Regions from separate parts of the Kushneria sp. Sum13 genome, predicted to be linked through region 1. Evidence: predicted binding sites of a transcription regulator. Region 1 holds the regulator's gene; each other region holds the start of a gene.

Region 1 (2,205 bases):
TCATGGCCATCCTTGAAACCCGCAGGGACCTGGACCGTCATCAGCGTCGCGAACGGCTGAACCAGCTGCTTGAAGAGTTCAGCATCAGCCATATTCGGGACAACATGGGCATGAGTCTTTCGGGTGGTGAACGACGCCGCGTCGAAATCGCCCGGGCGCTGGCCATCGAACCGGCCTTTATTCTGCTCGATGAACCCTTTGCCGGCGTCGATCCCATTTCGGTCGGCGAGATCAAGGGCATTATCCGCCAGCTGCGTACCCGTGGTATCGGTGTATTGATTACCGACCACAACGTGCGTGAAACGCTGGATATCTGTGATAACGCCTATATCGTCGGCAGCGGCCTGATCATTGCCGAAGGAGATGCCAACGCTGTCCTGAACAATCAGCATGTGCGCGACGTCTACTTGGGTCACGAATTTCGCCTTTAATCCCGATGGGTTGTTGGCAAATGGCATGATAATTGCTGCTTGTAGCACCTTCAGCACTTGCAAGGTCGTTGCGGACTGGATAGCGTGACATCAAACGTTGGCGACCGGGCCTTGCGAACATGATGAAACCCGCCTTACAGCTGCGCACTGGCACGCATCTCACCATGACGCCTCAACTGCAGCAGGCCATCCACCTGCTGCAGCTGTCCACGCTTGATTTACAGCAGGAACTCCAGATGGCACTGGAGAGCAACCCGCTGCTGGACACCGAGGAAGAGCACACCATTGAGCAGCCGGAAACGCCGCTGTCTCAGGACGAATGGTCCAGCGATATCCCCGAGGAATTGCCGCTGGATGCCCGCTGGGAGGATCTCTATACCAACGGCAGCAGCACTGCTGGCCTCGGTAGCGATGACAGCTTCAACATCGAGCACAACGCCTTGGCCGTCGATCTGGCGTCACATCTTCGTGCACAGATTCTGCTGATGGATATGGACCCGCGCGAGCACCTGATCACCGATACCCTGCTGGATGCTCTCGAACCCAGTGGCTATCTGGGCGCGGGACTTGAGGACCTTGGCAAGGGCCTTCGACAGCAGGGCCTGGGTGATCTGCGTCAGGCCGAGCTGGAACGCATGTTGTCGCGACTTCAGCAGTGTGAACCGATCGGAGTCTTTGCGCGCGACCTGCGCGAATGCCTGCTGCTGCAGCTTGACCAGCTGCCGGAGGATGTCCCCTGGCTTGCCCAGACACGCCGCATGATCCGTCAGTTTCTCGAACCGCTGGGGCAAAACGACCGGCGTCTTCTCAAGCGACGTCTGAGCCTTGATGATGAAGCGCTTGATCAGGTGATCCACACCATTCGCTCGCTTAACCCGCGCCCGGGCCAGGCGTTTGAATCGGTAGATCAGCACCTTGTCATTCCCGATCTGGTACTGCGCTACCACGGGCGACAGGGTTGGCAGGTCGAGCTCAATCAGGAGTCCCTGCCAAGGCTTCGCATCCAGCCCGACTATGCGGCACTGGTGCGCCGTGCCGATAAAAGCGAGGAAAACACCTTTCTCAAGCAGCATCTTCAGGAAGCACGCTGGCTGCTCAAGAGCCTGTCGAGTCGCAATGATACCCTCTTGCGGGTAGGGCAGGAGATCATGACGCGTCAGGCAGGCTTCATCGAGCACGGGGACGAGGCGCTCAAACCCATGATTCTGGCCGACATTGCCCAGGCCGTGGACATGCATGAATCCACCATTTCCCGGGTCACCACGCGCAAGTATATCCATACGCCTCGCGGCATCGTGGAGCTCAAGTATTTCTTCTCAAGCCACGTCGGCCAGGAAGGTGACGCCCATGCCAGCACGGCCATTCGCGCCCGAATCCGCAAATTCATCGGCGATGAAGCGCCGCGACGCCCGCTCTCCGATGCCCGGCTGGTGCAGCTTCTGGCCGACAACGGCATCATGGTGGCCAGGCGCACCGTGGCAAAGTATCGTGAGGCCATGGGCATTCCCTCTTCCAGCGAGCGTAAACGTCTGGCATGAGCCATTGTGATACCAGGCCGCCGGAAAGCATTCGTGAAACATAACAACATGATTCAGGGTTTGCGCTGACGGGAAAAGCGTTACAATCTGATAGTAGCCGGAGAGGCTTGCAGGTCCGGCAGTCCATACGGACTACCGGTTATCCGTTTCGATCCAGGGAGCATGCCATGCAGGTAAACATTACCGGGCACCACGTCGAACTGACCGATGCACTGCGCGAGCACGTCAACCAAAAG
Region 2 (2,205 bases), 1.1 Mb from region 1:
TCGATGACCCAGTCAGGGCGTGCGCCCGGACGGTCGATCTTGTTGACCACGACGATCGGCTTGAGGCCCTGGGCAAATGCCTTCTGGGTCACGAAGCGAGTCTGCGGCATCGGGCCATCAACGGCATCGACCAGCAGCAGCACGGAATCCACCATCGACATCACGCGTTCGACTTCACCACCAAAGTCGGCGTGCCCGGGGGTGTCGACGATGTTGATGTGGTAGTCGTGCCAGGTAATGGCCGTGTTCTTGGCCAGGATGGTAATACCGCGTTCCTTTTCCTGGTCGTTGGAATCCATGATGCGTTCCTGGTTTTCCGCCTTGCGGTCCAGGGTGCCGGATTGTGCCAGCAGCTTGTCGACCAGTGTGGTCTTGCCGTGGTCAACGTGAGCAATAATGGCAATATTTCTCAGCTTCTCGATATTGCCGGAAGTAAGCGTGTCGGACATAACGCGTTTTCACCTTTGTGTACACGCGCCTGTTCTAGGGTAGGAACATGACCGTGCGTTGTTTCAACGGTCATGTCAGCAGCGTGCAATAAATTTGGCCCCGCATTGTATAGGCTAAGTCGTCGGTCGAATAGCTGGAATCGTGGCGCGGGCGCTGTGAAATGCAATGAAATCGGTTTGTGGTGACAGGATGACGACAGATCCTTTTCCGTTGATGCGCTCTTTTGGTGCAATAAAGGCGTTTTTTGATCGCTATTGGTGCAGCATGATCGATTGATGTCGGGTTCTCTTGTCGAATTCTGTCACCGCAACAGACCCCATGCCTTCCGAGGATGTCTTTAAGCGTCTGTATTAGAAGATATTTTAAACAGAGATGGCGTGTCATGCGCCATTTTGGCACGCTGCATGCATTATTTGGGGACACATCGGGACTTGCATGCACTGTGCTTGCGCGTGATACAACGGTGGCGAAGTGATGGCGTCCTGTTAACGGTTTTCAAGCAGTATCCTTTTATTGGAGGAGTCACATGTCAGAGAAAACGCTTGCCCTGATCGAAGAGAACGACATCAAGTGGGCAGATCTGCGCTTTACCGATACCAAGGGCAAGGAGCAGCACGTCACCATTCCCGCGCGCATGGTCGATGAAGAGTTCTTTGAAACCGGACAGATGTTCGATGGCTCCTCCATCGGCGGCTGGAAGGGCATCAACGAGTCCGACATGATCCTGATGCCTCAGGACGGTACGGGCTATATCGACCCCTTCACCGAAGATCCCACCATCGTTCTGCGCTGCGACATCATTGAGCCGGCCACCATGCAGGGCTATGAGCGTGATCCGCGCTCGATTGCCAAGCGCGCCGAAGCCTATCTGAGCAGCACCGGTCTGGGCGACACGGCCTTCTTCGGTCCCGAGCCCGAGTTCTTCATCTTTGATGAAGTGCACTTCAAAAATGACATGCATCACTCCTTTTTCCGCATTTCCTCCGAAGAGGGTGCCTGGGAGACCGATGGCAAGTTCGAAGGCGGCAACATGGGTCACCGTCCGCGCGTCAAGGGCGGCTACTTCCCGGTCCCGCCGGTCGACTCCTTCCACGACATCCGCAGCGCCATGTGCTCGACGCTCGAAGCCGTGGGTCAGAGCGTTGAAGTGCATCACCACGAAGTGGCCAACGCCGGTCAGAACGAAATCGGTGTGAAGTTCAACACGCTGGTGCAGAAGTGCGACGAAGTTCAGACCATGAAGTATGTGATCCACAACGTGGCTCATGCCTATGGCAAGACCGCGACCTTCATGCCCAAGCCGATGGCCGGTGATAACGGCTCCGGCATGCACGTTCACCAGTCCTTCTGGAAGGACGGCGAGAACATGTTCGCCGGTGATGAATACGCAGGTCTCTCTGAAACCGCGCTGTATTACATCGGTGGCGTGATCAAGCACGCGCGTGCCCTGAACGCGTTCACCAACCCGTCGACCAACTCCTACAAGCGTCTGGTTCCGGGCTTTGAAGCGCCGGTCATGCTGGCCTACAGCGCTCGCAACCGTTCTGCCTCGATCCGTATTCCCTACACCGCAAGCCCCAAGGGCAAGCGTGTCGAGACGCGCTTCCCTGATCCGATGGCCAACCCGTACCTGGCCTTCTCAGCGCTGCTGATGGCCGGTATTGACGGTATCCGCAACAAGATTCATCCGGGTGAAGCGCTGGACAAGAACCTGTATGACCTGCCGGCTGAAGAAGCGCTCAACGTGCCCACGGT
Region 3 (2,205 bases), 1.5 Mb from region 1:
TCAGTGCAGCTGACCGGAGGGGCCGAAGTATTCGAAATGGCGATAGGGCGTGTCGATGCCCAGTGCTGCCAGGGCGCTGTCCACATCGCGCATGAAGCCGGTCGGGCCTGTGAAATAGCAGCTCGGTGTGGCGTCGCGCGGCAGATAGTCCGCCAGCAGGGCGTGGTCGATCACGCCGCGATGGGGCAGCTCATCGGGGGTGGTGGGGTCACTGTAGACATAACGGTAGGTGAGCTGGCTGCCGTACTGCTCGGCCATGGCCTTTAGATGCTCGTGGAAGGCATGAACGCGGGCGTTGCGCGCGCCATGCAGATAGATCACCTGGCGCCCGGCATCCAGCGCCTGAGCCATCAGCGAGAGCATCGGGGTCTGGCCGACACCGGCGCTGATCAGCATGACCGGTGCTTCGCGATCATCGAGCACCATGTCACCGACCGGCGCCAGCAGGCGGACATGATCACCGACCTTCACATGATCATGCAGGTGGCGGCTGGCCCGTCCCTGACCTTCACGCTTGACCGAAATTCGGTAGAAATCGTCTCCCGGCCGCGAGGTCAGGCTGTACTGGCGCAGGGCCTGTTCGCCGTCGATGTCGAGCGCCACGCCCAGATACTGCCCCGGCTGGAAGGTGCGCACCGGGTGCTGATCCAGCGGCTTGAAGTAAAACGACACGATTTCCTCGCTTTCCGCCACGCGATCGGCGAGATAGAAGTCCCGCTCGCCGCGCCAGCCGCCGGGCGCCTCCTCGAGTGCCTGATAAGTGGACTCTTCGGCGGCGATCAGTCGATCGGCAAACTCCCAGTAGAGTCCGCTCCAGGCATCGGCAATCTCGGGGGTGACGGCATCACCCAGCACTTCCCCGATCGCGGCCATCAGACACTCGGCGACGATGGCATACTGATCAGGCTGCAGATTGATCGCCACATGCTTGTTGACGATCGGGTACATGAGTCGTTCAAGCGCTTTTGGATCGTTGCGGTTGAGCGCGTAGGCGACCACCGAGCGGGCAAGTGCCCGGGGCTGTTCGCCGGTCTCCTGATGTCGCATGTTGAACATCGAGCGCACGTGCGGATAGCGCTCAAACATCAGCGGATAAAAGGTTTTGGCGATGGTTTCAGCGTTGTCGGCGACGACCGGGGCCGTGGCATTGATGACATCAAGCTGCTTTTCGTTAAGCATGACGCGCTCCTGGCGACAGGTGGGCAGAACGGAACACTTCTGTTATCGCAAGACCCGTGCCAGGTCAGCCTGCGTGCGACAGGGCGCCACGCCTGCACCGCGTCCGGCCCCGTGTGAAGCGGTGTATGCAGGTTATTGGCAAAAGGCCGGGCTGGCGTCAGAACAAGAGCCGTAGTCATAATGACGCCAATACATAATGTCAAAATGACAACATGGCAGGTTGAGGTGTCGATATGACCATCTTTTCCAGAGCGCTGCGGGATCTACTGGCTGCCCTGAGTGACGGCAAGCGTTTTGATGCCCTGCATCCGCAGTGGTCGCGGCTGCTGGCCGCGCTGGTGGGCAACTATCCGGCCGATGCCAGCACGCTGATGGTCAGCGTCGAGGGCGGATTGCAGCCGGTAGCGGTACTGGGCATGGGCAACGAAGTCTGCGGTCGGCGCTTCCAGCTGGAGGCCCACCCAAGGCTTGCCGCCATTGCCGCCCATCCTCATGTCTGTCGGTTTCCGCGTGACTGCGCCCTGCCGGACCCCTTTGACGGCCTGCTCGATGCTGACCTGACCCATGTGCATGACTGCATGGGGGTGGCCCTGCGCGACGGTGATCGGCTGTTGGGCATGCTGACGCTGGACGCTCTTGTCCCTCAGCAGATGGACGGCATCGATGACGATGAGTTGATGGCGGCTGCGGAGCTTTTGGCCACCTGCCTGCGCCTGACCGGGCAGCTCGAGGACACCCGCTCGCGGCTCAATCAGGTACTGTCCCCGGAGCAGGGGGCGCCACTGGGGTCGCCCGGCTGGCACAGTCCGGCTATGGCGCGCCTGTATGAAAGCATGGCACTGGTGGCGCCCACCGATCTGAGCGTGCTGATGCACGGCGAAACCGGCGTGGGCAAGGAGCACCTGACGCGCCATCTGCACGAGCGCTCGCGGCGCAGCAACGGGCCGCTGGTTCGGGTCAATTGCGCCACGCTGCCGGAGTCGCTGATCGAAAGCGCGCTCTTTGGCCATCGACGCGGCGCCTTTT
Region 4 (2,205 bases), 1.8 Mb from region 1:
CACGCCAAAGCGGCCCGCGACCGCGGCGCGGGATGGAAACGGAGGGACGCAACATGAGCAGTATTCTCCAGTGGCATGATGGCCGGCCCCTGCGACCGACCCCGCATCAGGGACAGCGCGCGCCGAATGGCGCGCGTCACTGGTGCTCTATCGCACCGGCATCCCGTATTGCAGCCCGCCGTCGTTCCACAGCGCGTTTTCGCTTCGCTCAAGTTTCAGCGGCGAATCCATGCCGACATTGCGCTCAAAGATTTCGCCGTAGTTGCCCACGCCCTTGATGATGTTATAGGCCCAATCATTGGAAAGTCCCATCTGCTCGCCAAAGTTGCCGTCGCGGCCCAGCAGGCGCGCATCATCCGGCGTTTTGGGGCTGTCGCGCATCTCGTCGACGTTGGCACTGGTAATGCCGGACTCCTCGGCATTGAGCATGGCGTAGAGCGTCCAGCGCACCACCTTCATCCACTGCTCGTCGCCCTGGCGCACCGCAGGGCCCAGCGGCTCCTTGGAAATGCGCTCAGGCAGAATCACGGCGCTTTCCGGGTCGGCAAGCTGCAGCCTCAGCGCAGCCAGCTGGGAAGAATCCGAGGTCAGGACATCGCAGCGCCCGCTGTCAAAACCGGCCGCCGACTGATCGGTCTCATCAAAGCTGACGCCGTTGTAATCCATATCGTTGGCGCGAAAATAGTCCGCCAGATTAAGTTCGGTGGTGGTCCCGGAGATGACACAGACCGAAGCACCATCGAGCTCCTTCGCACTCGAGACCCCGAGATCCTTGCGCACCATCATGCCCTGACCGTCATAGAAAGTGACGCCGGCAAAGGTCAGACCCATCGCGTTATCCCGCGAGGCCGTCCAGGTCGAGTTACGTGAGAGCAGATCGACTTCACCGGACTGCAGCGCGGTAAAGCGCTCCTTGGCCGTCAGCGCGGCAAAGCTCACCTTGTCGGGATCACCGAACACGGCCGCGGCCACGGCGCGACAGAAATCTACATCGATGCCCTGCCACTGCCCCTGAGCATTGGGAGAGGAGAATCCGGCCAGCCCATCGCTGACCCCGCAGCGCAGCTGACCACGGCTTTTCACATCATCAAGCGTGGCCGCAAAAGAGGTCGACGGCCCCAGTGTGGCCAGCAGCGCCAACCCTGCCGCACTCGCCCAGGTCCATGGTTTTTTTGTTGTCATGTTCATTGCAACACTCCGGGTTGTTGAATGATGCGACGCGAGGGCGTAGACCCGCGACGTCCATGACGGTATTGCAAGGAGTGTTCCAGAATGTAAAAAAACAGCGCCAGGGCGCTGTTTTTAAAGAAGAGAGGAAGGCTTTATAGAGCCCCGGAAGACAGGACGGCTGCCCACTGATCAGCAGCGTTGTCCCATAATGGCGCCGGCGCCCGGGGCGTCGCACCATAATGATGCCGCCCGGACACGTTCGCCATCAGGTCTCGGCGAGTGTGGCAGGCAGGGAAAGACGATCACACTGCGCCCTTGTAAGTCTTGTCAGCAGCCGCGACTGGACGGCGCCGCCCATGCCGGGGTCGGTGGCCAGTTTTTTGCGATAGCGCCCGACCATCCGATAGCAGCCGTCACGCAGCGGTACGGGCAACCAGCGCAGACCGGCGGCCGCCGACCAGGGCGGCGTCAGCGACTGCGCCGTGCGCCAGAGCCCGTCGCTGTCGCGATAAAGGGCACCGTCACGAATCAGCCACATGCTGTCCAGATCCTCGGCATCCTCGCCGAAATGGTCTCCCAACTGATGTCCCAGCGCGGACTGCAGGGTTACAAGACCCGTCATGGTCCATGCCTCATGGGCCACAATGGCATGCACCGAACGGCGACATAGCGGACAGTCGCCGTCAAAGACCACCAGCTGACCCGGCCAGTCCGGGTCAGCAGGCGAAGCATCGGGCTTATCCGCGGTGGTGCTATCTGCGGTGGTGCTATCTGCGTTGGTGCTATCTGCGTTAGTGCGCGTTGGTGCTATCCGCGTTGGTGCTATCCGCGTTGGTGCTATTTTCGGTGATACTGGGGACTGAGTTCATGTAACGCCTCGATAAAGACCTGCACGTTCTCGATCGGCGTGAACTGGGAGATGCCGTGGCCCAGATTGAACACGTGGCCATTGCCGGGACCATAGCTTTCCAGAATGCGCGCCACCTCATCACGAATGACCTTCGGTGACCCGAACAGCGCCGAAGGGTCGAGATT

Evidence for each region. Region 1 encodes sigma-54, which starts transcription at its own class of promoters, with help from an activator protein. Its sites were predicted from a motif close to TGGCACNNNNNTTGCTNT; they were not measured.
Region 2: the regulator sigma-54 is predicted to act here: its motif matches at 844-861, upstream of glnA (glutamate--ammonia ligase).
Region 3: the regulator sigma-54 is predicted to act here: its motif matches at 1,224-1,241, upstream of hmpA (NO-inducible flavohemoprotein).
Region 4: the regulator sigma-54 is predicted to act here: its motif matches at 1,253-1,270, upstream of ACUN8C_RS15340 (amino acid ABC transporter substrate-binding protein).

The regions. Positions count from the first base shown of each region.
Region 1 covers NZ_CP199847.1:1,363,704-1,365,908, reverse strand. The annotation lists gene lptB (LPS export ABC transporter ATP-binding protein) at 1-431, shown strand, start outside; gene ACUN8C_RS06395 (RNA polymerase factor sigma-54) at 551-1,969, shown strand; gene hpf (ribosome hibernation-promoting factor, HPF/YfiA family) at 2,137-2,205, shown strand, end outside.
Region 2 covers NZ_CP199847.1:217,885-220,089, forward strand. The annotation lists gene typA (translational GTPase TypA) at 1-449, opposite strand, end outside; gene glnA (glutamate--ammonia ligase) at 977-2,205, shown strand, end outside.
Region 3 covers NZ_CP199847.1:3,615,038-3,617,242, reverse strand. The annotation lists gene hmpA (NO-inducible flavohemoprotein) at 1-1,179, opposite strand; gene norR (nitric oxide reductase transcriptional regulator NorR) at 1,413-2,205, shown strand, end outside.
Region 4 covers NZ_CP199847.1:3,314,781-3,316,985, forward strand. The annotation lists gene ACUN8C_RS15335 (amino acid ABC transporter permease) at 1-55, opposite strand, end outside; gene ACUN8C_RS15340 (amino acid ABC transporter substrate-binding protein) at 148-1,182, opposite strand; gene ACUN8C_RS15345 (thiol-disulfide oxidoreductase DCC family protein) at 1,436-1,864, opposite strand; gene hemE (uroporphyrinogen decarboxylase) at 2,008-2,205, opposite strand, start outside.